DNA from 4 places in the Halomonas sp. IOP_6 genome. Region 1 is predicted to be linked to each of the others. Evidence: predicted binding sites of a transcription regulator. Region 1 holds the regulator's gene; each other region holds the start of a gene.
What was found. The regulator LexA, encoded in region 1, represses DNA repair genes until DNA is damaged. The targets are predictions, from matches to a motif close to TACTGTNTANNTANACAGTA.
Positions count from the first base shown of each region.

Region 2: the regulator LexA is predicted to act here: its motif matches at 2,919-2,938, upstream of dinB (DNA polymerase IV).
Region 3: the regulator LexA is predicted to act here: its motif matches at 4,820-4,839, upstream of recN (DNA repair protein RecN).
Region 4: the regulator LexA is predicted to act here: its motif matches at 4,222-4,241, upstream of K7H08_RS04320 (LexA family protein).

Region 1 covers NZ_JAIRBO010000015.1:30,800-38,246, forward strand. The annotation lists gene ppsA (phosphoenolpyruvate synthase) at 1-236, opposite strand, end outside; gene ppsR (posphoenolpyruvate synthetase regulatory kinase/phosphorylase PpsR) at 518-1,351, shown strand; gene K7H08_RS17820 (hypoxanthine-guanine phosphoribosyltransferase) at 1,361-1,939, opposite strand; gene nagZ (beta-N-acetylhexosaminidase) at 2,008-3,018, opposite strand; gene K7H08_RS17830 (L,D-transpeptidase family protein) at 3,100-3,621, opposite strand; gene K7H08_RS17835 (TetR/AcrR family transcriptional regulator) at 3,599-4,276, opposite strand; gene lexA (transcriptional repressor LexA) at 4,604-5,281, shown strand; gene K7H08_RS17845 (energy-coupling factor ABC transporter permease) at 5,342-6,013, opposite strand; gene purU (formyltetrahydrofolate deformylase) at 6,099-6,953, opposite strand; gene K7H08_RS17855 (ribonuclease J) at 7,230-7,447, shown strand, end outside.
Region 2 covers NZ_JAIRBO010000002.1:102,873-110,319, forward strand. The annotation lists gene K7H08_RS04080 (UbiH/UbiF/VisC/COQ6 family ubiquinone biosynthesis hydroxylase) at 1-371, opposite strand, end outside; gene K7H08_RS04085 (NAD-dependent protein deacetylase) at 487-1,335, shown strand; gene K7H08_RS04090 (protein adenylyltransferase SelO) at 1,383-2,858, shown strand; gene dinB (DNA polymerase IV) at 2,962-4,008, shown strand; gene K7H08_RS04100 (alpha/beta fold hydrolase) at 4,148-4,969, shown strand; gene K7H08_RS04105 (YkoF family thiamine/hydroxymethylpyrimidine-binding protein) at 4,988-5,236, shown strand; gene gabT (4-aminobutyrate--2-oxoglutarate transaminase) at 5,419-6,693, opposite strand; gene K7H08_RS04115 (EAL domain-containing protein) at 6,921-7,447, opposite strand, start outside.
Region 3 covers NZ_JAIRBO010000006.1:230,952-238,398, reverse strand. The annotation lists gene K7H08_RS13205 (DMT family transporter) at 1-484, opposite strand, end outside; gene dnaJ (molecular chaperone DnaJ) at 686-1,840, opposite strand; gene dnaK (molecular chaperone DnaK) at 1,951-3,885, opposite strand; gene grpE (nucleotide exchange factor GrpE) at 4,056-4,685, opposite strand; gene recN (DNA repair protein RecN) at 4,887-6,560, shown strand; gene fur (ferric iron uptake transcriptional regulator) at 6,672-7,124, opposite strand; gene K7H08_RS13175 (outer membrane protein assembly factor BamE) at 7,197-7,447, shown strand, end outside.
Region 4 covers NZ_JAIRBO010000002.1:155,688-163,134, forward strand. The annotation lists gene oadA (sodium-extruding oxaloacetate decarboxylase subunit alpha) at 1-1,647, shown strand, start outside; gene K7H08_RS04310 (sodium ion-translocating decarboxylase subunit beta) at 1,660-2,982, shown strand; gene K7H08_RS04315 (IMPACT family protein) at 3,100-3,726, opposite strand; gene K7H08_RS04320 (LexA family protein) at 3,754-4,152, opposite strand; gene ccmA (cytochrome c biogenesis heme-transporting ATPase CcmA) at 4,413-5,033, shown strand; gene ccmB (heme exporter protein CcmB) at 5,082-5,780, shown strand; gene K7H08_RS04335 (heme ABC transporter permease) at 5,795-6,535, shown strand; gene ccmD (heme exporter protein CcmD) at 6,535-6,768, shown strand; gene ccmE (cytochrome c maturation protein CcmE) at 6,758-7,267, shown strand; gene K7H08_RS04350 (heme lyase CcmF/NrfE family subunit) at 7,320-7,447, shown strand, end outside.

The DNA of each region.
Region 1 (7,447 bases):
AACGCCTTAACATCATCGACATCAAGGCGAGCAAGGGTGGCGTTGATGCGGTCATTTAGCCCTTCGTGAGAGAGAAACTCACGATAGGCATGGGCCGTCGTGGCAAATCCACCCGGCACTGTCACGCCCACACCTGATAAATTCGAGATCATTTCGCCAAGCGAAGCGTTTTTACCACCCACACGTTCGACGTCTGCCATACCTAGCTGATCGAACCATAGAATGTACTCTTCCACGCAACCCCCTCGCTTTTAGACTGCTTTGCGACCTGACAGGCCGACTCTAATTGACCATGTCACACTAGCATCGCCCCACCGCATTCGCCATTGGTCTAATAGCGAACGGAGTGGAGGATTTTTACAACAAAGTGCAATAAAGGGCTTTTTATGTAGTCTTAATGAGGTAATTTTTATTAAATATGCGTTAAAACGAACTGCAATGTGAATGGCTTGGCAACGATTGTGCTAACCCACGCCTCACCCCACAATAGCAACTTTATTTATTGACGGATTTAGCGATGAAGCGAACAGCCTTTTTTATTTCTGATGGTACTGGCATTACGGCAGAAAGCCTTGGGCGTAGCCTGTTAGCTCAATTTAGTGATGTTGAAATTAATATGCTTACAAAGCCCTACATTGATACGCTGGAAAAGGCTCAAGCTTTAGCGGAAATAATCGACTCTACCGCCGTCCGTGACGGCCATCGGCCGATTATCATTGATACCATTGTGGATCAGGATATCCGTAACGTCATTCGACAGGCCTCAGGTTTCAAGGTGGATATCTTCTCTACCTTTTTAGAACCCCTAGAGCAAGAGCTAGAAACACACTCCTCTTACAGCGTCGGCAGAACGCACTCGATTGGTAGCGATGATGTCTACATGGATCGCATCCATTCCGTCCATTTTGCACTAGATAATGATGATGGCGCACGAACGCACCAATACGATAAAGCCGACATTATTCTGGTTGGCGTTTCACGTTGCGGAAAAACACCCACCTCTCTTTATCTAGCGCTTCAATTTGGTATTCGAGCAGCTAACTACCCATTAACTGAAGATGACCTGGATGAAGATGGCAGTTTAAAACTACCCAAGGCACTGGCTCCTCATAGACACAAGCTGTTTGGTCTGACAATTGATGCTCGCAGGCTAGCAGCAATACGCAACGAGCGCCGTCCAAACAGCCGCTACAGTTCAATGGATCAGTGTTTGCAAGAAGTTGAACAGGCTGAGTCGCTATATCGCTCGATGCACATCCCGTTTATCGATACGACACGCTTTTCAGTAGAAGAGATATCAACCCGAATGATTGCGGAGACAGGCCTAGCCAGGCGCTTCTCGCCCCGCTAGGCCAGAACATCACATGCCCTTGGGAGCAAATATTCCAGGGGCATTACGCCAGTAGCCTTTATAATCCATGCCAAAGCCGAACACGTAACGATCTGCAACCTCTAGGCTACAGTAATCGGCTTTTAAGCCAGGCACCGCTTTACGGTCATGCTGCTTATCCACCAGCACGGCCGTTGTAACGCTCGCCGCTTGGGCTTCCTCGCAGTAGGCAAGAATAGCGGCTAACGTAGAGCCTTCATCAAGAATGTCATCGACGATGACTACGTGGCGCCCTGCCATGGGAATTTCTGGAGAAACACGCCAAAAAAGTTCGCCACCACGCAACTCATTGCGATAGCGGGTCGCGTGCAGATAATCAACCTCAAGAGGGAAACCTAATCGAGTTAGCAGGTGCCCTGTAGTGATCAAGCCGCCATTCATAACACAGTAAAAAACCGGCAACTTATCCCCTAGATCTTTGCTAATTGCCTCGGCCATTCGATCCAGTGCGCGCTCAACTTGTTCTTGAGAAATTAAGCAGTCAGCGTTATCCATCAGCTCACGCATTGAGTCAAGCGACTCAAGCGCCTCTTTATCCAGTTTGGACATCGGGTTACTCCAAGAAGAGGTTAACTAGTCAGTGACTTAAAAACGAAATAATTTAAGAAAAGATGGGGTTAGTTCGCCAACGCTTCTAATTTGGCATGGGTACGACGCCAGCGGCCAAGCGCCGTTAGCGCATCCACATCTGGACGGGCTCGCCCATAGCGTAGCTTGATTGGTCGTTTGCTGTGTAATCCTTGGCATGCTTCAACAACGTCTAACGCTGCAGAGCGGTCATTACAGACCAATAGCATGTCGCATCCTGCGGCAAGGGCAGCACTGGCGCGCTCCTTCGGGTCACCCGCTTCATGAGCACCCGCCATGCTTAAATCATCTGAAAAGATACAACCTTTAAACCCCAGGGACTCTCTTAACATTCCCAACCAGCTAGGTGAGAAGCCAGCAGGACGTGAGTCAAACGCACTATAAATAACATGGGCAGGCATAACACCATCAAGCTGAGTAGCAAGCTGGCTAAACGGAACAAGATCGCGCTGTTTAATAAGCGCCAGCGGACGGTCATCCACAGGTAACGCCACATGGGAGTCAGCGGCAACGCCACCATGGCCAGGAAAATGCTTACCTACCGCCGCCATACCCGCTTCATGCAAACCGTTGATAAAACACTGACCCAGCGCAGCGACGTGTGCAGGGTCGGTGCTGAAGCTACGATCACCGATAACGCTAGAGATGCCACTTTCGACATCTAAAACAGGCGCAAAGCTGATATCCAGACCGCAAGCAGCCATTTCCATCCCCAGCAACCAACCCGCATCTTTTGCTAGTGCAAGACCGGATGCCGAATCCTCAGCGAATTGATCACCAATGCGTGCCATGGCTGGCATGCGAGTAACGCCTTCTTTAATTCGCTGAACGCGACCGCCTTCTTGATCAATACCAAGTAACAGCTCGCCGCGAACACGACGAATATCACTGCAAAGCTTTCTAACCTGGTAAGCATTCTCGACATTTCTAGCGAATAAAATGACACCGCCCACAGCAGGGTCCATCAAAAGATGTTTTTCAGCTTTGGTTAATCGCGGCCCTTCAAGGTCAAGCATGACCGGGCCTAAAGATTGAGTCATTGTGATGGATCCAACAAAAGGGCCGTCAATTTTAGTTGATCAATCTCTCGTGTCAAAAAATCAATAATAAGCTGCCTACGCTTAGCCATTATGAAGCCAAACAGGTGTGCCCGGCGGCGCATGCTCAAAAAGATAAAGCAGATCGTCATTGCGCAACCGAATACACCCATGTGAAGCAGCCACACCCATCGGTTGATCAGGTGGCGTGCCATGAAGGTAGATAAAGCGACGCTGAGTGTCGACATCCCCGCCGCGATTCACTCCTCTCTCTAAACCACAGAGCCACAAAATGCGCGTTAATATCCAATCACGATGAGGGAATTCCGCCGCAAGCGCCGACGTAAACACCTCCCCAGTCCACCGTCGCCCCCGAAAAACAGCATTATCAGCTAAACCGCCCCCTATCGATGCGCGGATATAATGCCATCCCAGGGGGGTTTGACCACTACCTTCCTGCTGTCCTACACCTTTCTCACCGGTGGATACAGAGCACGTGTACTGCAGCGTACGCCCTTGCCACCAGCATAGCTGCTGCTGTTTGATATTGATGTCTATCCAACCACCATTCTGCGGGGGTAGTTCAGCTAGCGTGGGCGTTCGCATAATGTCCTTCATCAGCAGCAGGCGGTAGCGGAGCATTCATGGCAGCAACCACGACAGGGCGTAAACGTCTTACCAAATCCCTGACGGTTACTTGCTCATTATAGTCTTTCGCAGCAATGTCTCGCAGCGCATCTAGACCCGACAGCGTAAAAATCACGGTGCCCAACATGAAATGCAGTCGCCAAAAACGCTCAGCATCAGGTAAATCTGGCGTTGCCTGGCGCACGAGTTCAGTAAAGCGGGTAAATACGTCTCCGTACTGCTGTTGGATATAACGGCGTAAATGCCCTTGTGCCTGGCTATACGCCAACCCTAGCAGACGCATAAACACCTTCAGGCTATTGCGCTCAGCAGGCACTGCCAGCACCGTGCTTGCCATTGTTTCCAACAGCACTTCAAGCGGAATCACATCACCGTTGTACTGCGCTTCCAGCTCATCAAGCGCCGTATGAAAACGTTGCGAGAAGGGGTCTAAATAGCGCGCAAACACCGCTTGGATAAGCGCTTTTTTAGAACCAAAGTGGTAATTGACAGCCGCCAAATTGACCCGCGCTTTACTGGTGATATTGCGTAGCGATGTTTCGGCAAAACCACGCTCGGCAAACAGCACCTCAGCGGTATCGAGGATACGTGTTACCGTATCAGATTGCGCCATAGCGCCCTCCAGAAAACGAGTGTTTAAAACATCGTTAAATACTATGCCATAACGCTATTTGGCTCAATCACTTATCTTTAGCTTTTTACCCAACGCTCAAATACACCCTAGGCCCCTATTCAAACGCCTGCCATCAGACGCTCCGTCGACAGAGCCCCTCAGACTTACCGTTCTTATCTCCACTCCTGACACCATTCGCATAACGACTCCCATGCCATAGCGAAACGCTCTAGCATGTACTGGACAGAGCAACATACTGTATACTTAACCACATACTGTTTAAGCCGACATGTAGCCACTGTCTTGTTTAATTTTTTGGAGTTTGTTATGTCGCGTCCACTTACTGCTCGTCAACAGCATGTTTTTGATTTTATTGTTAAAACGATGTCTGAATTTGGCTATCCGCCAACCCGCGCAGAAATTGCCAAAGCGCTAGGCTTTCGCTCCCCTAACGCTGCTGAAGAGCATTTACGAGCGCTTGAGCGTAAAGGTGCCATCCGCATCATTCGCAATACCTCGCGGGGGATTCGACTGCCTAATCAGGAACCGCAGGATGTCAGTGATGTCTCGGCAACAGCGCCTGCCGCCAACGTAGAACCACTACCCAATGGCTTACCTGTCATTGGCGAAGTGGCCGCAGGAAGCCCGATTCTAGCAGCGGAACACATTGATCGTTATTGCCCACTCCCCGCTGAATACTTTACCCCCAAAGCGGATTACCTTCTTCGGGTGCGAGGCTTGTCAATGAAGGATGTTGGCATACTGGAAGGCGACCTTCTTGCCGTGCATCGCACCGACCGGGTTCGTGATGGCCAGATTGTGGTGGCAAGGCTAGAAGATGAAGTAACTGTAAAACGCTTTAAACGACAGGGCCATACGGTGACGCTGATTGCTGAAAACAACGACTTTGCGCCCATAGAAATTGACCTACGCACGCAGCAGTTGGATATCGAAGGGGTGGGAGTTGGTGTCATACGTGGCGGTAACGGCCAAGCACTGGGATAAGCGAGTAAGTGTAAATGCCGGTGAGGCACTCGATAGAGATACTCACCGGCTATCGCAATGTTACTGAGAGTCTATATAGCGACGATCATTAAACGTAGCTACCCAACTCGGGTGATACACCAATAAAATACTGAGCAACATCCCTGTGATGAAAGCCTCGGAGGGCATTAACAGGGGTAAGAAGCGCGCATACTCTTGGGCTAAGTACACAGCTTCAGAGTCGGTACCCGCCACCATGATTAGCAAGACCGCCGACAACCCTCCTGCCAGTGTTGCCAGCGCTGCGCCAAAAAAGCCGCATACGAATAGAAAGATCATCAAGTTATCCGGCAGGCGCCGATCTACCCATCGCCATACCAAACCGGTAATGACCGCAGGTACAATGCCGGTTACCAATACATTAGCGCCTAGTAACACCCATTCGTTGCGGCCAATAGCTGACATCGCAACATTAATCAGCACATTGCTGATTAATGCGAGAGGCATTTTGAATACCAACGTCATTAAGACAGTGAATACTAAGTGCAGGGTTAGCCAATCGACTGCCTGAGCACGCAGTTGCCACATCAACACTACAGCGAGCGTCGCGGCTAACCACCGATGCTGAAGAGCCACATCGCCTATCAGTACTCGCCAAGGGCGCAGCCATATCATCCATGCAAGTACGCTCAACGATACCAACCACGTCAGCAACAATGCCCAGGGAGCTAAAACACTTTGCGCGAAAGACATGGATGCCCCTATCTACCCGTCAGCTAACGACAAGCCAGCTGTAAAATTGAATTGACTAAAAACTCTGCGTATCTAAACAACATGCTTAGCTGAACACCACGGTCTTATTGCCATGGATTAATACTCGGTCTTCTAAATGCCATCGTAAACCACGCGCCAATACCGCTTTTTCGACATCGCGCCCAAAACGCACGAGATCCGTTGGCGTGTGGCAATGACTTACCCGATGAATATCTTGTTCAATAATCGGCCCAGCATCCAGTTCTTCAGTGACATAGTGACAGGTAGCACCGATTAGCTTAACGCCACGCTGGTAAGCTTGATGATAGGGCTTAGCACCGGCAAAAGAGGGTAAGAAGCTATGGTGGATGTTAATCACCCGTCCCGCGTAACGTGAGCAGAGCGAAGGTGGCAAAATCTGCATGTAACGTGCCAGCACAACGCAGTCAGCCCTTGCGCTATCAATCTGAGTTTGCACCTGCTCGAAAGCAACCTGCTTGTTATCAGGATCTACGGGCACATGATGGTAAGGAATGCCATACCACTCAGTGAGTGATCGCATATCCTCATGGTTTGAAATAACCCCGACAATATCGCAATCAAGCTCCCCAGCCTGCCAACGATAAAGCAGATCAACCAGGCAGTGAGACTCCCGCGACACCATCAACACCACACGCCTACGCTTTTGAGTATCGACGAGCGACCACTGCATATTGAAGGCTTTAGCCACCGGCTCAAACGCACTACGTAACGCCTCCGCCGACATACCCAACGAATCTGCCAAAATTTCGTATCGCATGAAGAATCGGCCAGTCTCAAGATCAGAATGCTGGCTTGCTTCAGTGATAGAACCACCTTGTTGAGCAATAAAGCTTGAGACACGCGCCACAATGCCCACTTGATCAGGGCAAGAAACCACCAAACGGTAATAATGAGACATAAATAAACACTCTTGACATATTTTAACGGCACGTTCGACAAGCACCTACCAGCGGTAGGTAAGCGGTATATAGGCGAAATAGTGTACCTTATGCTTATCAAGGAAGCACCGCAGCCAAATGCCACGATGATTGTTACCCGCCCCTGCCTTCCCGTATAGTTAAGGCCTTACTTTTTAGGCTTTTCATTACTGATGCACCCACCACGCGTTCAACTTCGTCCCCGCCGTCGCCCTCCCCTGCGCCTACTGCCGCTAGGTGGGTGTGGTGAAATTGGAATGAACCTTACGCTGTATGGATACGATGATGAGTGGATCGCCGTCGACTGCGGCATGATGATTCGCCAAGATCTACCTAATTCTCCACTGCAGGTGCCCAATACAGATACATTAGCAGCACTCAACATTACCCCAAAGGCACTCTACATTACCCATGGCCATGAAGATCATATTGGCGCCGTGGCGTGGCTCTGGCCTAAGTGGAATTGCCCTATTTT
Region 2 (7,447 bases), on a different contig from region 1:
CTGGGAAGATTCTCTAAGCGTTGCCACAACGCATATTGCAGGGTACGGTTTTCGATAAAAATACCGAAGTCATCCATGCCACTGTCCTGGGCAGAAAACAGCGAATGGCCGGAGCCATCCTGATTGGCGACATCAATATGGCGAAACGGGCAGCAGCGCTCTTCGGGAAGCACGGTGCCGCTCGCTTTTACAAACGCCAGCGAACGGGCATTAAGTGAGGAGATGCGCAGGTCATAATCGCCGCTGAGCGGGGTGGGAGCGCTGCCGCGTTCTACCAGCCCAACCGACATGCCGGTATGTCCTAATCGGGCCGCTAGCGCGGCACCCACCATGCCACCGCCGACAATGATAATCTCGTGATCCCACTGCATGAGACACTCCTTACGTTGAATAACGAGGGCATATTGCATGACCCTTTATTGTCATACAGTATCGGTTACTTGTCGCAGTGTTGCATAGGGTGATCCATTGACACAGGCCGTGGAAATGATAGATAGCATCGCGCAGGCGGGGGAAGCGCTGGCGGAGTTTATTGAGCGCCACCCTAAACTGTGGGTGATTACTGGTGCGGGAGTAAGCACCGACAGCGGCATTCCTGATTACCGCGATGCCGACGGGCAGTGGAAGCGACCGCCACCGGTACAGCATGGCGATTTTATGGCCTCACTTGCCGTACGCCAGCGTTATTGGGCGCGGGCGCTGATCGGTTTCAAAGCTATGCGTGAAGCCCAAGTGAGCGGTGCGCATCGTGCACTAGCGGCGCTTGAAAGCATGGGCTACGTGGAACTGCTGGTGACACAGAACGTAGACCGTCTGCATCAGCGGGCAGGTTCCAGCAAGGTGATTGATTTGCACGGGCGAGCAGACATGGTGGCGTGCATGACATGCGGTTATCAACTCATGCGTCACGCCATGCACAGCGAAATGGCCAGGATGAACCCGCGCTTTGCAGCGCTAGGTGCCCACCATGCGCCCGACGGCGATGCGGATTTAGAAACCGATTTTTCGACGTTTAAGGTGCTGGATTGCCCGCGCTGCCAAGGCATCTTAAAGCCCCAGGTTGTTTATTACGGCGATGTGGTGCCGCCAGCGCGGCGCTTGGCTGCCCAAGCAGGGCTGCAAAACGCCGATGCCGTGTTGGCTGTGGGCACCTCGTTGATGGTGTATTCCGGCTACCGCTTCTGCCGTGATGCCCACGCCATGGGTTTGCCGGTGGCCTCGCTGTCGCTGGGCGTCACTCGCGCCGATGCGCTATTAACCCATCAGTGGCGTGCGCCGTTAACGCCAGTGTTAGAGCATGCTGTCGGCTGTTTGCAGCAGCGTTTACTTGACTAAAGTGCTAGGGTATTAGGCAACGATTGTCACCAACAGCGGAGTCGCCCGTGCTGTCATTTGAACACCAGTTTGCAACGCTTCCCGAGCCACTGTGGATGGCCTGTCAGCCCACGCCAGTGAGCCGGCCCGCGCTGATTGTATTTAATGAGCGCCTGGCAGAAACGCTGGGAGTTAAGACAGGGCTGAAGAGTAAGCCTGATGATGCCACCCTTGCCCAGTGGTTTAGTGGCAATCAGCTGCCGCCGGGCGCAGAGCCACGGGCGCTGGGCTACGCTGGGCATCAGTTTGGTAACTTTGTACCGCAGTTGGGCGATGGCCGCGCATTGTTACTGGGGGAGGTCGTCGACCAGAACGGCATACGGCGCGATGTTCAGCTCAAGGGCAGCGGGCGCACGCCATTTTCCCGTGGTGGTGATGGGCGTTCGCCGCTGGGGCCGGTGCTGCGGGAGTATCTGGTCAGTGAATTTATGGCTGCAATGGGCGTACCCACCACCCGTGCGTTAGCCGCTGTTTCTACCGGCGAGCGAGTCGTGCGCCAACTGCCTGAGCCCGGCGCAGTATTTACTCGCGTGGCAAGCAGTCATATTCGTGTGGGTACCTTTCAATTTGCTGCGGTACGCAGAGATGAAGCTGCTCTGAAAGCGCTGGCCGACCATGTGATTGAGCGCCACTATCCCGAAGCCGCTAGTGCAGATGATCCTTATTTAGCCTTGTTAGAGGCGGTGGTTGCTCGCCAAGCGGCGCTAGTGGCGCGGTGGATGAGCCTTGGGTTTATTCATGGCGTGATGAATACCGACAACTGCAGCATTGCCGGAGAAACCATTGATTACGGCCCCTGTGCCTTTATGGAGCAGTTTGACCCGCAAAAAGTCTACAGCTCGATTGATCAAGGCAAGCGCTATGCCTTTGATAACCAGCCCGCCATTGCTCAATGGAACCTAGCCCGCTTTGCCGAGACGCTGCTGCCGCTGATGCGCGAAGAGGGCGATACCGTCGTCGAGCAGGCCACCGATATCATCCGCCGCTTTGGGCCACTGTTTGATGCCGAGCAGCGCCGCCTGCATGCGGATAAGCTTGGCCTTGCAGCAGACAGCGACCAAGCGGTAACGCTAATGGAGATGCTGGAAAGTCAGATGCACCAGGGGCGGATGGATATGACCGCTACCTTTGATGCGCTGACACACTTCGCCAGCACCTCAAGTGAAACGCATAAGGAAGCACTGCTGGCGCTGACGACCCAACCCAATGAGTTGGCGGCATGGTTAGATAAGTGGCAAGCAGTACAGGTTGCCAGCCAAGACAGCGAGCGCTTAGCCGCCATGCGGCGTGCTAATCCAGTTGTGATTCCCCGTAACCACCGAATTCAGGAAGTTATCAATGCGGCTTACGAGGGCGACTTTGCGCCGTTTCACAGCTTACTTGCTGTGGTCACCCAGCCCTTTGATGAATCCGCAGAAGCACGCCGCCTTGCAGCTCCCGCAACGGAAAACGAGCAGGTATTAAGAACGTTTTGCGGTACTTGATTTGCCCAAGCTGAAAAGTAAGCCATCACGGCGGTAATAGCTCACATCGCGCTTGTGGTAAACTGTGATTATTTACAGGTAAGGGCGGAGGCAAGGGCAACCTGTGCGCAAAATTATTCATTGCGACTGTGACTGCTTCTACGCAGCGGTTGAAATGCGCGACAACCCAGCGCTTAACGATGTGCCGATTGCGATAGGCGGCAGCGTTGAGCAGCGCGGGGTTGTCGCTACTTGTAATTACCCCGCCCGCGAATTTGGCATCCACTCGGCCATGCCCATGGCGCAAGCACTCAAACGCTGCCCACATTTGACCGTTATCCGCGGTGATATGGCCAAATACAAAGCGGTGGCGCGTCAAGTATTTGCGATTTATCGCGATGTGACTGAACTGATTGAACCGCTCTCGCTAGATGAAGCCTTTTTAGACGTTACTGATATTTCCCTGTGCAACGGCAGCGCCACCCGCATGGCCGAAGCGATTCGCCAACGGGTTAAGCAGGAAGTAGGCATTACCGTCTCGGCAGGTGTCGCACCCAATAAGTTTCTTGCCAAAATTGCCAGCGACTGGCGCAAGCCCGATGGTCTGTTTGTGATCACGCCGAACGATATCGATGGCTTTGTACAGCAACTGCCAGTCAAGAAAATTCACGGCGTAGGGCCACGCACGGCTGAAAAATTGGCGGGGTTGGGTATCCAAACCTGTGCGGATTTGCGGGCTCGCCCGCTCACTGAGCTGGTCGAACAGTTTGGCCGTTTCGGTCATCGACTGTTTGAGCTTAGCTTTGGGCGCGACGAGCGGCCAGTGAAAACCCATCGTGAGCGGAAATCGATCAGCACCGAGCAAACCTACTCCCAAGACTTACCCTCTCTGGAAGCCTGTCGCCAACAATTACCCGACCTACTCAACGACTTAGAGCAGCGCTATGCCAGACTAGACCCAGCGCCCGGCGTGCGCGGGTTAATGGTAAAGGTAAAATTTAACGACTTTACCCAAACCACGGTTGAACACGCCGACCCCGCACCTAACCTGGATCAATTCGAATCCCTGTTAACTATTGGTTGGGCGCGAGGGGAGAGGCCAGTTCGGCTATTAGGCGTGGGCTATCGTTTGGCAGAAGAAGCCACGGTTCAACAACTCTCGCTGTTTTAATTAGCCTGTTAATACTTATGTCGATTGACGCTCATACAAAGGCGCGTTAAAACAGACGTATGATAGTTTGTTTATTTGCTAGCTAGCGTGGGTGCTGCTGCCACGCTGCTTTCCTGTCTTCTTACCCTGCGAGCTAACCATGTCTGCCCATGCCACCCAACGCCCTCGTTTAGTGTTTGCCCATGCGAATGGCTTTCCTGGCTTAAGCTATCGCACGCTGCTGGAGCCGCTGGCGGAGTCGTTTGACCTCCATCCGTTGGACCGATTGGGTCATCACCCGGATTATCCGGTGAACCATAACTGGGGCAATTTAGTCGATGAACTGTTGAGCTACTTGCCGGTTACAGACACACCGTTATTGGGTGTTGGTCACTCGTTAGGCGGTACGCTGATGGCCATGGCGGCAGATAAACAGCCAGAACGCTTCTGCGGCGTCATTATGCTTGACCCTCCGTTGATGCTGGGGCCGGATGCCTGGGTGATGAAAGCGGCGAAGCGATTTGGTTTTATGGACCGCATCACCCCTGCTGGTAAAACTCAGGGGCGGCGCAGTGTGTGGCCTAGTCGAGAAGCCATGGCTGACTCGCTGCGCCGCCGTGGGTTATTTCGCCGCTTTACCCCAGAGGCATTGAACGACTACATTGAAGCAGGCACGCGCTTGCTGGATGACGGTAGCGCTGAGCTAACCTTTGACCCAGGTATTGAGGTGGAGATATTTCGCCACCTGCCGGATCATCTGTCGGGATTGCCACGTCGAGTCGGTGTGCCGATCCACTTGGTGGCAGGGAAGGAGTCGCATTTACTCACTCCCACACGGGTCAAGCGGCTTCAGCGTCGTGGGTTAGCTATCAGCGAGGTTCCCGGTACTCACATGTTCCCTATGGAGCATCCTGATGAAACGCGGGCGGCCATATTGGCGGCATGGCAGCGCTTTTCACAGGGAGCCAGTAAGCGCGCATAAAGCGCATAAGGAGGCAGGATGTATCTTTCCGTACAGCTAAGCTATTACCCGCTGGCCGATGATTTTAAGCCAGTGGTGAAAGAGGTGGTAAAACGTTTGGAAGCCACAGGGTTAGAAGTTCACCCTAATCGAATGAGTACCCAGGTGTTCGGGGAATTCGATGCGGTGATGGCCGCTTTAAGCGATGTGATGAAGTGGTCGTTTGAGACTCATGGAAAAGCGGTTTTTACAGCTAATTTCCTCGAAGGCGATCGACGCCCTCGGTAAGTAGAGAGCTGGCATGGCCGAAACAGCCCTAGGCGGGGGCGCTGTAACCCCATCCCTGGGCGCTACTTTTGCCATCTGACCACCAAGGATGGTGGGAATGCCGGAAAAGTCGGGAACTGTTTTCCGGCCATGGCAAAAGACCCCCGCTACGAGCTGTTATAGGCCTTTTGAATCAGAGCCCCTTAAACCAGCGATTCCAGGCAGGATTCAATAATATCCAGCCCTTCGTTGAGGACGCTGTCTTCAATCGTGACGGGCATCAAGAAGCGAATCGTATTGCCGTACATGCCGCAGGAGAGCAGGATCAACCCTTCCTCACGGGCTTTCTTACACAGCGCTGCGGCAAGTTCTGGATTGGGCGTGCGATCCGTTTTATTCGAGACCAGTTCAAATGCCGCCATAGCGCCCATGTTGCGCACATTATCAATGCAGTCGAACTTGGTTTGCCACTCGCCAAAACGAGCCGCTAGCTTTTCACCCAGCGTTCGGCTTTTCTCAAGAATGTTTTCCTCTTCGAATACTTCCAACACGGCCAGTGCTGCGGCGCAGGCGGTGGGGCTGCCGGTATAGGTGCCGCCCAAAGAGTTGGGGCCAGAGGCATCCATAACCTTGTCGGTGCCAACAATCGCAGAGATTGGCATACCGTCAGCCATACTTTTCGCCATGGTCATGATGTCCGGCTCAACGCCGCTGTGCTCAATGGCGAACATTTTGCCGGTTCGGCCAAAGCCAGACTGCACTTCGTCGATGATCATCAGCATGCCATGCTCATCGCAAATTTCGCGGATCTTCTCCAGGAAGCTTTTCGATGCAGGATAGAAACCGCCTTCGCCAAGCACCGGCTCCAAGACAATCGCGGCAGTGTCTTTTGGGTTGGCGTCGGTTTTCAGGGTCATTTTCAGACCACGAAGGGCTTCGTCTTCGCTGACACCGTGGTAGGACACCGGATAAGGCGCGCGGAATACCGTGCCAGGCATCGGGCCAAAATCGGTTTGATACGGGGCTACTTTGCCGTTCATGGCCATGGTGTAGAACGTTCGGCCGTGATAACCGCCGTCAAAACAAATGACGTTAGAGCGGCCGGTGGCAGCGCGGGCAATTTTAACGGCATTTTCCAACGCTTCTGCACCGGAGTTAGCCAGCATTACTTTGGCGTGGCCGCGAACCGGTACGAGGTGGCTAAGTTTTTCAGCAACTTTTACATAGCCTTCATAAGGCATCACTGTTTGGCAGGTGTGCATGACCTTATCCAACTGGGCTTTCACCGCAGCAACCACTTTAGGATGACGGTGGCCTACGTTCAAAACGCCTATACCGCCCGCGAAGTCGATAAAGCGGTTGCCGTCGGCGTCCCAGATCTCAGCATTCTCAGCGCGATCCGCAAAAGCAGTGGCGGGGCTAGCGGCGCCCGCCGCGACATACTTCTGCTTCAGTTCGTTTAGCTCGGCGTTGCTCATGGCTCAACTCCTTTGGATGTTGGATGTTGCCTGTGAGAAATGTGCAGTGTCACTGCTTATGTGACAGGTTCGGTCGTCATTGTTTCAAATTCGTTATATAGACGATAAAACGGGGGTAATGGACAGTAGGCGACAGACAGTAGTTAAAAGACGGTGGTTAAAAGATAGTAGTTAATGGAGAGTAGTTAAAAGACAATCGGCAATAGGCAGCAGGTAATAGGTTTGCATCAGTAGCTTAATGCTTCTAAGCCTACATATACCTCTTCTCTTAAGTCTAATAATCGAGAGGTTAGATCTGGGCCTAAGGAATTAATAGCTGGCTTGGCGTAGAAAAAGCCCTGTTGGCGAGCAATGCCCGCCCGCGCTAGCCATAATGCTTCTTTGCGTGTTTCTACCCCTTCAGCAATGAGCGTCATGTTCAACTCTTTAGCTAGCAAAATGATGGAGCTGAGCAGCGCTTGGCGACGCATATCATGGTCACAGTTCATCACCAGCTCGCGGTCGATTTTGAGCTTATCCGGTGTTAGACCAGTCAACAGATCCAGGTTGGCATAGCCATTGCCAAAGTCATCAATGGCCGTTTTAAAGCCCATCTCGCGATAGGCTTCGATGATATTGCGCAGGTGCTGGCGGTCTCGTACGCGTTCGGTTTCAGTGATTTCAAAAATTAGCCGCTCCATTGGCCATCCAACGCGTCGAGAAATATCAAGCGTTGCTTGAATGCACGCTTCCGGTTCGTAGACAGCATTGGGTA
Region 3 (7,447 bases), on a different contig from region 1:
GCGCATAGCCAGCCAGTTGCCCTTGCTCGCGACTGGCCTCAAGCCCTGGCAGCACCAGCACCGCCACCCCAGCCAACGCCAACGCAATAGCGCCCGCCCGATAAAGCGAGAAACGCTCCCCCAGCAGCAAGACACCACCCAACGCCATAAACACGGGCGTCAGCTGGGCTAACAACGTAGTTTCCGCGACAGGCAACAAGGCCACCGCCGCGAACGATGCGAACATTGCCGCTGCCCCAAGCCCCGAGCGCAACGCATGCCCCAGTGGACGGCGCGTCGCCAATCCCTGCGGAAACTCGCGACGAAGCATCAAAAAAACAACAATCGGCAACAGCGCAAATAGCGAGCGGAAAAACACCGACTGCCCTACCGGCACCTCGTCACTCACCGCTTTAATACACACCAACATACCGGTAAACAGCACGCCGGAAAGCACCCGCAGCCCAATGCCCAACCCAGAGCGAGACTCTTCATCCGCTAGCATTTGCCCTCGTCCTTATGTGCAAATAAGTTATGTGCAAATAATCCACGCTTTAAAAGGGTATCGGTTAGCGATTAAACGATAAGCCCATCAGACCCGCTATTTTACACTATGCAACACAATGAGTTAGCGATAAGCAATCAACAAAAACGCCCCGAAACTTGAAAGTATCGGGGCGCTGATGTGCTGTGAAGTGAATCGCCGTTACGGCTTCATCTCTTCAAAAAACTTCTTCACACTGTCGAAGAAACCTGTTTTCTTCGGCGAGTGGCTGTGACTATTGCTGCCGTCAAAGCTCTCTTGCAACTGACGAAGCAGGTCTTTCTGCTCGTCATTGAGATTGACCGGCGTCTCCAGCACCACTTTGCAAAGCAAGTCGCCAGGGGCGCCGCCGCGTACCGGCTTCACACCTTTACCGCGCAGCCTGAAGAGTTTACCGGTTTGAGTTTCCGGTGGAATCTTCAACTTCACACGGCCATCTAACGTGGGTACTTCTAGCTCCCCACCTAATGCAGCATCAACAAAGTTGATCGGCACGTCACACTGCAGGTGTTTGCCATCACGCTGGAAGATGTGGTGTGGCTTGATCGACACCTGAACATACAGGTCACCAGGCGGGCCACCGTTAATACCACTTTCACCTTCGCCATTCAGACGAATGCGATCACCAGTATCCACTCCCGGCGGAATCTTCACCGATAGCGTGCGCGTTTCCCGCACGCGGCCTTCACCGTTACACTTGTGGCACGGCACTTTGATGTGCTGACCACTGCCGTGACAGGTCGGGCAAGTTTGCTGAACCGCGAAGAAGCCTTGCTGCATACGCACTTGGCCGTGGCCATGGCACGTGGGACAGGTTTCTTTGCTAGAACCAGGCTCAGCACCTTCACCATCGCAGCGGTCACATTCGATATGGCGTGGCACGCGGATATCAACGGTTGTGCCGGAAACGGCGTTTTCCAGATCCAGCTCTAAGTTGTAGCGTAGATCACTGCCACGCGCGGGGGCGTTAGGGCCACGACGACGGCCACCACCGCCACCAAAGATATCGCCAAACACATCGCCGAAGATGTCGCTGAAGTCGCCAGCGCCACCACCACCGAACCCGCCACCGCCAAAGCCGCCGCCCTGGCCGTCAACACCGGCGTGACCAAATTGGTCATACGCCGCGCGCTTTTCGCCATCGCTTAAGACTTCGTACGCTTCTGACACCTCACGGAATTTTTCCGCTGCAGTGTTATCGTCCGGGTTTCGATCAGGGTGGAATTTTTGCGCCAAGCGGCGATAGGCCTTTTTGATCTCTTTCTGATCAGCCCCTTTTTCGACACCCAGGACTTCGTAATAATCGCGTTTGGACATGGGTCCTACGCCTCCTGGTTAGCTACGCACTTAATTAGGCGTCTACTTCGGAAACAGCAACGCGGGAGTTGTCTCCCGCGCCACCGCATTCCTTAGCAGATAGAGGTGATTTACTGTTTCTTTTTGTCGTCGTTGACTTCTTCGTACTCAGCGTCAACCACGTCATCCTCTGGCTTGGTGCTGGCATTTTCAGCACTTTCACCGTCCGCCTGCTGAGCAGCTTCTGCCTGCTCGGCGTACATTTTCTGCGCCAATTGGCCAGACACTTCGGTCAGCGCGTCCAGCTTCTGCTGGATGTTGTCCTGATCGTCAGTCTTCACTGCTTCTTCCAGCTCGCTGATCGCGGTCTCGATGGCTTGTTTCTCGTCATCGGTCGCTTTATCGCCGGCTTCCTGCACAGTTTTGCGAGTGGCGTGAATCATGCCATCTGCTTGGTTACGCAGCTGCACTAGCGCTTCGAACTTTTTGTCTTCGTCCGCGTGAGCTTCCGCATCGCGTACCATTTGCTCGATCTCTTCATCCGTGAGACCGCTGGACGCTTTAATGACGATAGACTGCTCTTTATTGGTCGCCTTATCTTTGGCCGACACGTTTAGAATGCCGTTGGCATCCAGGTCGAAGGCCACTTCAATCTGCGGCACACCACGCGGCGCTGGCGGAATATCGGCAAGATCAAAACGACCCAGCGATTTATTCTGCGAGACTTGCTTACGCTCACCCTGAACGACGTGAATCGTCACTGCCGTTTGGTTGTCATCCGCCGTGGAGAAGGTTTGCGTCTTCTTCGTGGGGATGGTGGTGTTTTTGTCGATCAGCGGCGTCATTACGCCACCCAGGGTTTCAATACCCAGGGTCAACGGCGTCACGTCCAGCAGCAGTACATCTTTTACGTCGCCGCCAAGAACACCGCCCTGAATCGCCGCACCAACAGCAACCGCTTCATCTGGGTTGACGTCTTTACGCGCTTCTTTACCGAAGAAATCAGCGGCTTTCTTCTGCACCATCGGCATACGCGTCTGGCCACCGACCAGAATCACTTCGTCGATTTCAGATGCAGACAAACCAGCATCTTTCAGCGCCATTTTGCACGGGTCGAGCGAGCGCTGTACCAGATCTTCAACCAGCGACTCCAGCTTGGCACGCGTCACCTTCACGTTAAGGTGTTTCGGGCCAGTGTTGTCAGCGGTGATGTACGGCAGGTTAACGTCTGTCTGCTGGGCACTGGAAAGCTCAATTTTAGCCTTCTCAGCCGCTTCTTTCAGACGCTGCATAGCGAGGTTGTCGCCAGACAGATCCATACCGCTGTCCGCTTTGAACTGGTCAACTAAGTAGTTGATCAGCGCCAAGTCGAAGTCTTCGCCGCCCAGGAAGGTGTCACCATTGGTGGCCAACACTTCAAACTGGGTTTCGCCGTCAACGTCGGCCACTTCGATAATAGAGATATCGAAAGTACCGCCACCCAGGTCATATACCGCGATGGTTTTATCACCACGGGATTTGTCCATACCGTAGGCCAATGCAGCAGCGGTCGGCTCGTTAATGATGCGTTTAACATCAAGACCGGCGATACGGCCCGCATCTTTCGTGGCCTGGCGCTGGCTGTCGTTAAAGTACGCCGGTACGGTAATGACCGCTTCAGTTACCGCTTCACCGAGGTAGTCTTCGGCAGTTTTCTTCATTTTCTTCAGCACTTCCGCACTTACCTGCGGCGGCGCCATTTTTTTGCCTTTTACTTCAACCCAGGCATCACCGTTATCGGCTTCGGCGATTTTGTAAGGCACCATTTTGATGTCTTTTTGTACGACATCATCTTTGAAGCGACGGCCAATCAGGCGCTTAATCGCGTAAAGGGTGTTCTCAGGGTTGGTGACGGCCTGACGTTTTGCCGCCTGGCCTACCAGCGTCTCACCATCGTCGGTGTAAGCAATAATGGAAGGCGTAGTGCGGCCGCCTTCGGCATTTTCAATGACTTTAGCGCTGTCACCATCGAGCACTGCCACACAAGAGTTGGTGGTGCCCAGATCGATACCAATAATGCGTCCCATAGCAAAAACCTCGAATTCGGTTGTTACAAAACTGATGTTTGAAAGCTGATGTCAAAAAATCTGCTTTTTGAAATTTAAAGCGTTTGCGGGTTTTCCCGCGGGTTGCCCTTTATTTGGGGGCCGCTTGCAGCATTTCAAGGGGCTTTTTTTTGCTTTGCGTCAGCCAATGCTTAATTGGCTTTTTGGCTAACTACCACCATCGCGGGGCGAACTAGGCGGCCGTTAAGCAAATAACCCTTCTGCATCACGTCCATGACGGTATTGGGTTCAAGCTCGGGATTCGGCACCATCGCCATCGCTTCGTGAACCTGCGGGTCGAAGGGCTCACCCTGGGGTTCAACGCTTTCCACGCCAAATTTATTCAATACGCCTAACTGCATTTTGAGGGTCATGGAAACGCCCTCACGATGTACGTCAGAGGCTCCGTCTTCCATGCTCTCTAGGGCTTTTTCCAGACTATCAACAACGGGCAATAGCTCCTTAACAAATTTTTCTAAAGCAAACTTGCGCGCTTTTTCAGCTTCTTGCTCAGCTCGGCGACGCACGTTTTGAGCTTCAGCAGCGGCACGTAGCGCTTGGTCTTTAGCTTCCGCCAAGCTCTGCTCAAGCTCTTCCACCTGAGCGGCTAGCATATCGGCTTCTGGGTTTCCCACGCCGCCCTCTAACGCAGCGTCTTCCTCGATCAAGCCTTCCAGCTCACCCTCGACCAGGCGCTCTTCAGCCGCTTGCTCGGTGACTTCCGCTTCTTGCTCTTGGCGGGCCAACTCATCTTCTAATGGGGTTTGCGGTTCTTTTGCCATGCCTAGCTCCTGAAAAGTATGCAGCGGTGGCATTAACGGCCACCTCGGTTAAGTAACGAGTATTAACCACGTATGGACGCTATATGGGGGCCATAAAAGCCATCTCAAGAGGGGCATTGAAGTGAGTTATAGACTACTGTATAAAACAACAATTATTGGATAAGTATCCAGCTTCTGTGCCGCACCGCCTCAGGAGGCCTTATGCTCACGCAGCTAGCAATCCAAGATTACGCTATTGTTGACCGCCTTGAACTCGACCTAACCCGTGGTATGACGGCGATTACCGGGGAAACTGGGGCAGGCAAATCGATTTTACTCGGGGCACTTGGCCTATGTTTGGGTGAGCGTGCCGACGCTGGCAGCGTGCGCCATGGGCGTGAGCGCACCGACCTTTCCGCTCGTTTTGATATTCAACATCTACCCGCTGCCACAGAGTGGTTGACTGCTCGCGAGCTGCCTGCTGAAGAGTGCTTGCTGCGCCGTGTGGTTACAGCCAGCGGTCGCTCCAAAGCGTGGATCAATGGCCACCCTGCCACCATCGCCGACCTAAAATCGCTGGGCGAGCAGCTGATTCAAATCCATGGACAGCATGCTCATCAGGCACTTATGCGTGAAGAAACCCATCTCGCCCTGCTAGATGATTATGCCGGGCTACGTGAGCGTAGCCAGCAGTTGGCTGAAACCTTCCGCGAGTGGCGCAGCGCCCGGCGGCGATTAAAAAAACTCAGCGAAGAAGGCAGTGAAGTTGAGGCAAAGCGGCAGTTGCTGCGCTACCAAGTAGAAGAGTTAGATCAACTGGGACTGGCAGAGGGTGAGCTGCAAACGTTAGAAGAAGAGCAGCATACTCTCGCCCATGCGGAAGAGACGCTGCGTGAAACCCAGTTTGCCGCCGATTGCTGCGCGAGCGATGAAGGTGGCGCTCTGTCGCTGTTAAATCAAGCCTATGCCCATTTAAGCGCGCTACCCGGCAGTGACAAAGGCACACTGGCCAATACCTTGGCCATGCTTAGCGATGCGCGCATTCAAGTAGAGGAGGCTTCAAGCGAGCTAAATCGTCTTGCCAGTACTACCGAACTAGACCCGGAACGCCTAGCCTGGGTAGAAGAACGGCTTGGCGATGTCCACCGTATTGCCCGCAAGCATCACGTTGCCCCGGAAGAGATTTGCGCGCTGCATGCCCGGCTCAGCCAGGAAGTCGAACTGCTAGAAGCCAGCGACGACGACCTGGAGTCGTTAAGCAACCAAGTGTCTGAATACCGCGAGCGCTATCGCAGCGATGCCAAACAACTAAGCGAGGCGCGACAAAAAGCCGCCGTTCGCTTGGGCAAAGAAGTACAACAACAGCTAGGGTTCTTGGCCATGGGTAAAGCACGTTTTGACGTGGACGTTACCCCGCGTGAAACGCCTACGCCAGAAGGCCTGGACCACGTCCAATTCCTGATTAGCGCGAACCCAGGCCAGCCTGCTAGGCCGCTAACCAAAGTGGCTTCGGGCGGTGAATTATCGCGCATCAGCCTTGCTATTCAAGTGGTGGCCGCCTCCCACTCCACTATTCCCAGCCTGGTCTTCGATGAAGTGGACGTGGGTATCTCGGGAGCGACGGCCGAAATTGTCGGTCAACTGCTACGCAAGCTCGGCGAAAACGGTCAAGTAATGACCGTCACCCACCTGCCTCAGGTCGCCGCTCAGGCGCATCAGCATCTGCATATTGAAAAACGTGCCAAACGAGATAGCACGCTGACCCATATGGCCCTGCTAGACGAGCGTGGTCGGATTAGCGAGCTCGCCCGCATGCTGGGCGGTGTAACGCTATCTGACCAAACACTCGCCCACGCCCGCGAAATGCTGCACGCTAGCCAACGGCCACCGCACTAAACGCTTTTTTTCAATCGATAACGCGCTAGCAAACGCCACATACTATAAAAAACGCCCCTAGGGCGCGAATGAGTCATCACTCGCACCCTAGAGGCATTTTATTTAGCGCGACTATTTTTTATTTGTGGGGCCGCTGTCCTGTCGGGTTACGTCCGACCCACGGGGGCGTACGTAAAGCACCAGGGCATGGTCCACAAGTTCATAGCCGTGCTCTTCGGCGATCTCTTGCTGACGTCGCTCGATGATTTCATCGACAAACTCAATGATTTCACCACTTTCTAAACACACCATATGGTCGTGGTGGTCTTCTTGAGTCATCTCGAACACCGCGTGGCCACCATCAAAATTATGACGGATCACCAAGCCTGCTGATTCAAACTGAGTCAGCACGCGGTACACGGTAGCCAAGCCAACATCCTCGCCCGCATCAATCAGTGTTTTGTACACTTCTTCTGCGCTAAGGTGGTGTTGACCCGAAGCATTTTCGAGAATCTGCAGGATCTTGACGCGCGGCAGGGTCACTTTCAGCCCGGCTTTGCGCAGTTCATGGTTCTGATCGGCCATGGTTGCTCTTCGCAGTAACAGGTTAGGTCGGGTATGATCGACCGAAACCACGATAGTGAAGAATAGGCTCAAATGCAAAAATTGACTCGTATCATTACTCTTTCCGTTGCCCTAACCGTTGTTAGCGGCTGCAGCTACGTTGGCGTTTACAAGCGCGACATCCCTCAGGGCAACTTGGTGACCGAAGAAATGGTCAGCCAATTACAGCCAGGAATGACCCGAGAGCAAGTCACTTATGTGATGGGTCGCCCGTTGCTGGAAGCCCCATTTGACACGCGAGAATGGGATTACGTTTACCGTCTTGATAAAGCGTACGCGGGTGT
Region 4 (7,447 bases), on a different contig from region 1:
TCATGCATTCGCTATTTGGGTGAAGACCCTTGGGAGCGTATTCGGGCACTTAAAGAAGCTATGCCGAATACACCTCAAGCGATGTTGTTGCGTGGCCAAAACTTATTAGGCTATCGCCACTACGCCGATGACGTGGTTGATAAGTTTGTCGAGCGCGCCAAGACCAACGGGGTTGATGTGTTCCGCGTATTTGACGCGATGAATGACCCGCGCAATCTTGAGCGTGCCATCAAAGCGGTTCGCCAAGTAGGTGGACATGCGCAAGGCACTATCTCTTATACGGTTAGCCCGGTACATACCCTGGATAGCTGGGTAGAGCTTGCTAAAACCATTGCCGCAATGGGTGCTGACTCGCTGGCTATCAAGGATATGGCGGGGCTTCTGACGCCTTATATTGCCTATGACCTTGTCACGCGGTTGAAAAAAGAGCTGTCTATTCCCGTTCACTTGCATTGTCATGCTACTACTGGGTTGTCGACCTCGACAATTTTGAAAGCCGTCGAGGCGGGGATCGATAATGTCGATACTGCGATCTCTTCCATGTCCATGACGTATGGCCATAGTCCGACTGAATCTGTCGTGGCCATGCTCAAAGATACCGATCGCGATACCGGTCTTGACCTGGAGTTGTTGGAAGATATCGCCAGCTATTTCCGTGAAGTGCGCAAAAAGTATGCGGCGTTTGAAGGTTCGTTGCGCGGTATTGACTCACGCATTTTGATTGCCCAGGTGCCTGGCGGCATGCTCACCAACATGGAAGGCCAGCTTAAAGAGCAGGGCGCCGGCGATAAGCTTGACGATGTGTTGAATGAAATCCCCCGCGTACGCGAAGACCTTGGCTTTATTCCGCTGGTGACGCCAACTTCCCAGATTGTGGGTACCCAAGCAGTGATGAACGTGATGATGGGTGAGCGTTACAAGTCCATCTCCAAAGAAGTTCAGGCGCTGCTAAAAGGTGAGTACGGCTCCGCGCCCGCGCCGTTTAATGCAGAGCTGCAAAAACGCGTGCTCGAAGGTGGTGAACCGATCACCTGTCGCCCGGCAGATAACCTGTCACCAGAAATGGACCGACTAGCGACCGAGCTTAAAGAGAAGGCGAGCGCAGACAGCATTCGTATTGCCAGCGGCGAGCAGACAGTAGACGACGTGCTGACCTACGCACTGTTCCCGCAAATTGGTCTGAAATTCCTTAAAAACCGTGACAACCCGGATGCCTTCGAACCTGCCCCCCAAGTGGCTGAAGCGAAAAGCACTAACGTACCAGCAAAAGCCGAAAGCAAAGCGCCAGTGGTCTCGAGTGGCCCGGAAACGTACACCGTTAAGCTCAATGGCAAAGCGTTTGTAGTGGAAGTGTCTGAAGGTGGCGAGATAGGCGCGGTGCAGGAACAGGCGGCAGTGAGTACTAACGCACCCAAAGAGGAAACGTCTGCACCTAGTGGAGAAAGCATTGATGCACCGCTTGCTGGCAATATCTTCAAGGTCAATGTACGCCCTGGTGACCAAGTAGCGGATGGCGATGTGGTGATTATTTTGGAAGCCATGAAAATGGAAACCGAAGTGCGCGCCAGTAGTGCCGGTACCGTATCGAAAGTTAACGTCAGCGAGGGTGACAGCGTCGCCGTTGGCGATTCGCTGATCGAGCTTTAAGGGCATTTGGCAATGGAAAAACTAATTACCTTATGGGAGGGCTCGGGGCTTTATAACCTTGAGCTTGGTCAGGCGGCCATGATTTTGGTAGGGCTTGGGCTGCTCTATCTTGCCATTCACAAGAAGTTTGAGCCGTTGCTGCTGGTGCCAATTGGGTTTGGCGGCATTCTTGCCAATATCCCTGAGGCGGGCTTGGCAATCTCAGCGCTCGACCAAGCGATTGAGGTGGCAAAACCTGCTGTGCTGCAGCAGATAGCTTCCGTACTGGGCGCTACCCTTGATCCATTAAGTGGTGTGGAAGCTTGGCGAGAGTCGCTTAAAGCGATTGCCCACGACGCAGCGGCTCCCGATCAATTACGTGCGGCAAAGGATATTGCGGTTGGCGTAGGTTATAGCGATGGGATGCTCTATAACTTCTACAAAGTAGCGATTGCCTCTGGTATTGCGCCACTGATTATCTTTATGGGCGTGGGGGCCATGACCGACTTCGGCCCGTTGTTGGCTAACCCGCGGACGCTCTTTTTAGGAGCGGCTGCTCAGTTTGGCATTTTTGCCACACTGTTTGGTGCTGTGATGCTGACCTCGCTGGGGGTGATGGACTTTTCGCTTAATCAAGCGGCTGCCATTGGTATTATCGGCGGTGCTGATGGTCCAACGTCTATTTATGTATCAAGCGTATTGGCTCCTGAGTTGCTGGGTGCTATCGCAGTGGCGGCGTACGCCTACATGGCGTTGGTGCCGCTGATTCAACCCCCGATTATGCGTCTGCTGACCACCCAGAAAGAGCGTCAAATTAAGATGACGCAACTGCGTCCGGTATCCAAGCTGGAAAAGATCGTTTTCCCGCTGATGTTATTGATTGCCGTCGCGCTTTTCCTGCCTGATGCAGCGCCGCTATTAGGGATGTTCTGCTTTGGTAATTTGATGCGAGAGTGCGGTGTGGTTGAGCGCTTATCGGATACAGCGCAAAACGCTCTGATCAATATCGTGACGATTATCTTAGGACTATCGGTTGGTTCCAAGCTGATGGCAGATAGCTTTCTGGCATTCGAAACGCTGGGTATCTTGGGCTTGGGTATTGTGGCGTTTGGTATTGGCACGGCCGCAGGCGTGTTGATGGCGAAGCTGATGAACCTGGTCAGCAAAATGCCGATTAATCCGCTGATTGGTGCCGCAGGTGTTTCGGCAGTGCCGATGGCCGCGCGAGTGGCTAATAAGGTTGGCTTGGAGTCGAACCCGCATAACTTCCTGCTGATGCATGCCATGGGCCCTAATGTGGCAGGTGTTATCGGTTCTGCCGTTGCGGCGGGTGTGATGATTAAATATTTAGGTTAGAACCCGCTAGCAGTGCCATTGCGCAGTTATTGTTACGTGATGGTTAGCGACTAAAACGCGGCTTACCGAGCAATTGCTCGCGTAAGTCGCGTTTTTTTGTCAGAGATACCAATGATCTTATTGTGGCGGCACTTTTTGAATATCGAGTGCTGTCTTTAGGCGATTTTCAAGCGTAGCGAAATTTAAGGCCTCATCTCTTGGCCAGCCAATCGTGAGGCATACGCCGCTGCCATCGTACTCTGCCTGTTGGATGGGGATTTTCTGCTCGTCACACCAAGCGCGCGCGACTGCTTCATGGGCAAAGTTGACACGCAGTTGGTAGTTATCCCGTTCGACGACTTCGCGTGTAGGTAATGTTTCAATCCCAGCGTTAACCGACTGTGCGTAAGCCCGGGCAAGACCACCAGTGCCCAACTTGGTGCCGCCAAAGTAACGAATCACCACGCAGCCTATTTCACCCATCTGGCTACCGAGCAAGGCTTGATACATGGGTCTGCCTGCTGTGCCGCCGGGTTCACCATCATCAGAGAACCCTATGTGCGTTTGCTCTCCTGGCGGGCCCGCAATAAAGGCCGTGCAGTGATGACTTGCGTTGGGATGAGCGGTTTTTGCTGCCTGCAGCATTGCATAATAGTCAGCTGTGCTGGGTGCATGGCATATCCACGTGAGGAAACGACTTTTTTCAACCTCAATTTCAGCGGTATGCCATGTGGCGGGTGCTAGGTCTGGAACTCGGTAACGCAATCGATGCTCCCTAAAGCGGGTGGCGAATTAGTGGTGCCGAGTGTTGTTAGCGCCATGCTCGACGCCCATCACCATTCCCAGCACTTGAATATCACAATTATGCAGGAAGACGGCAGGCATGGCTGCATCTTCGGGCCATAAGTGAACGCCAAGTCGACTAATTGAAAGTTGCTTTAGGGCAACTTCTCGCTGGTTAATCGTCGCGATAGCGGTTTCTTGATGGCTACCGTGCTGATAACGGCGAATAATGATGACATCGCCGTCGAATAGATTGCATTCACGCATTCTGTTGCCACGCACGCGAAGCGCATACGTGTTGCGCCGCGTTACACGAGGTGCCGAATAAATAGGGCGACCTGTATTCGACGCTGTTTGAGATAGCGCATGTTGAGTTATGTTCAAGGGTGTTGGCATTGTCATCGTCATGCAGTTTTCTCCAATGCAGCGCCCGCTCCCTAGGCGTGTAATTGAGCAGATTGCTGTGTTTATAATCGGTAGTGTTTTTTCATACAGTGTTTGTAGTATAGACCTGTTTTTGCATACAGTGCTAGTGCTCTGCATTGTCTATTGTTCTTAAGCGAAGATTGGTTGAAATGTGATGCGACCCCAGACCGCAGAGAGCGACTGGCGAGAAAGGGGCTTTCCGTGTAGAGTTCGACGCAAAATCTACGTGCCTGGAGATATCCTTGAGCCTCTGCCTACAAGCCCGACAGCTAGCCTGTGAACGCGATGATCGTTGGCTGTTTGAGGGGCTAGATCTTGATATTCAACGTGGCGAAATAGTGCGCATCGAAGGCCCTAACGGGAGCGGAAAAACGACACTGTTGAAAATTCTCTCAGGCCAGTTGAGCGACTACCATGGCGACATTTATTGGAATGGCGACTCAATGCGCAAGGTGCGTGAACATTTTCTCGCCAATCTACTCTATTTAGGACATGCCCCTGGCATAAAAGCGGGTCTTTCTCCGCTGGAAAACTTAGCGTGGTACCAAGCGCTTAGCGGCGAAAAAGGCGACGATTGTCAGCGTGAAAAAGCGCTGGAACAGGTTGGGCTGAGTGGCTTTGAGGATGTACCCGCAGGGCAGCTTTCTGCTGGACAGCAGCGGCGAATTGCCCTTGCGAGACTGACGCTTACTAAGCGGGCATTGTGGGTCCTGGATGAACCTTTTACAGCAATTGATCGCCACGGAGTGGCAGCACTAGAAGCGCAGCTTGTTGCGCATGCCAACGCGGGAGGCTGTGTGTTAGTGACGACACATCATGAGTTAACCGCATCATCCGTGCTTAGGCGCGTTCAACTGGGGTAGAAGGAGACAGTGTTGCCAAGCTCACACGCCACGACAGGCATCCCAGAAATGTCGATGCATGCGCCCTCCGGTGGGCTCATGGTTGCCATTAGTGCCACCTTTAAGCGAGATCTAACGCTGTTGCTACGTCGTCGTGGTGAAGTGCTTAACCCATTGGTGTTTTTTGCCTTAGTGATTACGCTCTTTCCGATCGGCATTTCACCTGATCCCCAGTTACTGGCAGAAATAGCGCCTGGGTTGCTGTGGGTGGCGGCATTGCTAGCGGCATTGCTTTCTCTGGATAGTCTGTTCCGGAGCGACTACGACGACGGCAGTTTGGAGCAGCTACTGTTAGCCCCTCAGCCGCTGGCGGCGCTTAGCCTTGCCAAAGTTGCTGTTCACTGGCTGCTGACAGGACTGCCTTTGGCACTTATGGCGCCGATTTTAGGTATCATGTTGGCACTTCCTGCCGGTAGTTACATGGTTTTAGCGCTATCGCTGGCATTAGGAACCGCAAGCCTCAGCTTGATTGGTGCGATTGGCGCCGCGCTGACCGTCGGATTAGCTCGCGGCGGTGTATTGCTGTCACTGCTGGTGCTGCCGCTCTATATTCCAGTGCTTATTTTTGGTGCTGGCGCCGTGCAGGCCGCTATTTTAGGCGATGGTATCGCGGCGCATCTGGCTATTTTGGGCGCACTTTTAGCGATTTCGTTAATGCTAGCACCTTGGGCTATTGCCGCCTCGCTACGCATCAGCATCAACGGTTAAAGGACGAAAACACCATGTGGGCCTTTATAAATAAACTGAGATCACCCAAGTGGTTCTACGCGATTAGCGCCAAGCTTCAGCCCTGGTTCTGGGCAGCGGCGGTGCTCCTGTTACTGCTGGGAAGCGTTTGGGGGCTGGTATTTGCTCCCGCGGATTATCAGCAGGGCAATAGCTTTCGGATTATCTATGTCCACGTTCCTGCCGCTTTCCTAGCACAATCCATTTTTGTCTCAATGGCAATTTCAGGCTTGGTATTTATGGTCTGGAAAATCAAAGTAGCCGATATGGCTGCCACCGTGATGGCGCCATTAGGTGCGGCGATGACCTTTGTAGCACTTTTTTCAGGCGCAGTATGGGGCGTGCCTACCTGGGGAACCTGGTGGATGTGGGACGCGCGTTTAACGTCCATGCTGATTTTGCTGTTTTTGTATTTAGGTGTCATTGCACTGCGCGGCGCTTTCAGTAGTCGCGATAGCGGATCTCGTGCAGCCTCAGTGCTGGCGATGGTGGGCGTGATTAATATTCCGATCATCAAATATTCGGTGGACTGGTGGTACACCCTGCACCAGCCTGCCTCGTTTACGATTACCGGACGTTCGGCAATGCCCATGGAAATGTGGGCACCGCTGCTCATTATGGTACTCGGTTTCTACTGCTTTTTTATAGCGTTAACCCTGATGCGTACGCGCAGTGAAATACTGCGCCGTGAAACCAATAAGCGCTGGGTGCAAGAGCTAGTAGAGGAGGTGAGATAATGGCTTTTTCCTCACTTAATGAATTTTTTGCCATGGGTGGCCACGGGCTTTATGTGTGGGCTGCTTGGGGCATTACTGCGTTGTTGATGCTGGTGATAGTTTGGCATGCGCGCCTCGAGCGCAGCCAACTGCTGAAAGGCGTGAAGCGCCGTGTGCGCCGCCAAAATGCCCATCCCCAGGCCGCGCAAGCACCGGTTAACTCTGCTCAAAGGGACGTTCGTAATGACGCCTAAACGTAAACAGAAGCTGTTCGTTATTTTAGGGTTGGTTTCATTAACCGCGATAGCGGTGGGGCTGACACTTTATGCGCTGCGCTCCAACATCAATTTATTTTTTAGCCCGGTGCAAATTGCTCAGGGCGACGCACCCATGGAACGCCAGATTCGCGCGGGCGGAATGGTTAAAGAGGGGTCAGTGTCGCGTGATCCTGAAAGCCTTGATGTTGAGTTTACCGTGACGGATTACGTCGATGATTTGGAGGTCTACTACAGCGGGATTCTGCCGGATCTTTTCCGTGAAGGGCAGGGGGTGGTCGTGGTAGGAGAACTTCAGACAGATGGGCGCTTATATGCCGATAAAGTCCTAGCCCGCCACGATGAAAATTATATGCCGCCCGAAGTGGCGCAAGCATTAGAAGAGGCAGGTTACTCCCCGGCAGATTATCAGGCAAAAGCGGCTGAGGTGGGTAAGCGTTTGGAGCAGGAAGGCACCCCCCAAGCAAGCGATTATTAATGTCTTATCGTGTCAAGCAGGCGGTTATGCCCACTGCTAATTCGGAGCGCGCATGTTCATCAAAATGATTCCTGAAATCGGCCACTTTGCTCTGGTCATTGCCCTTTTAATGGCCGTGATACAAGCTGTGATGCCGCTGGCGGGGGCAGCTACTCGGCGTCCACTATGGATGGCTTATGG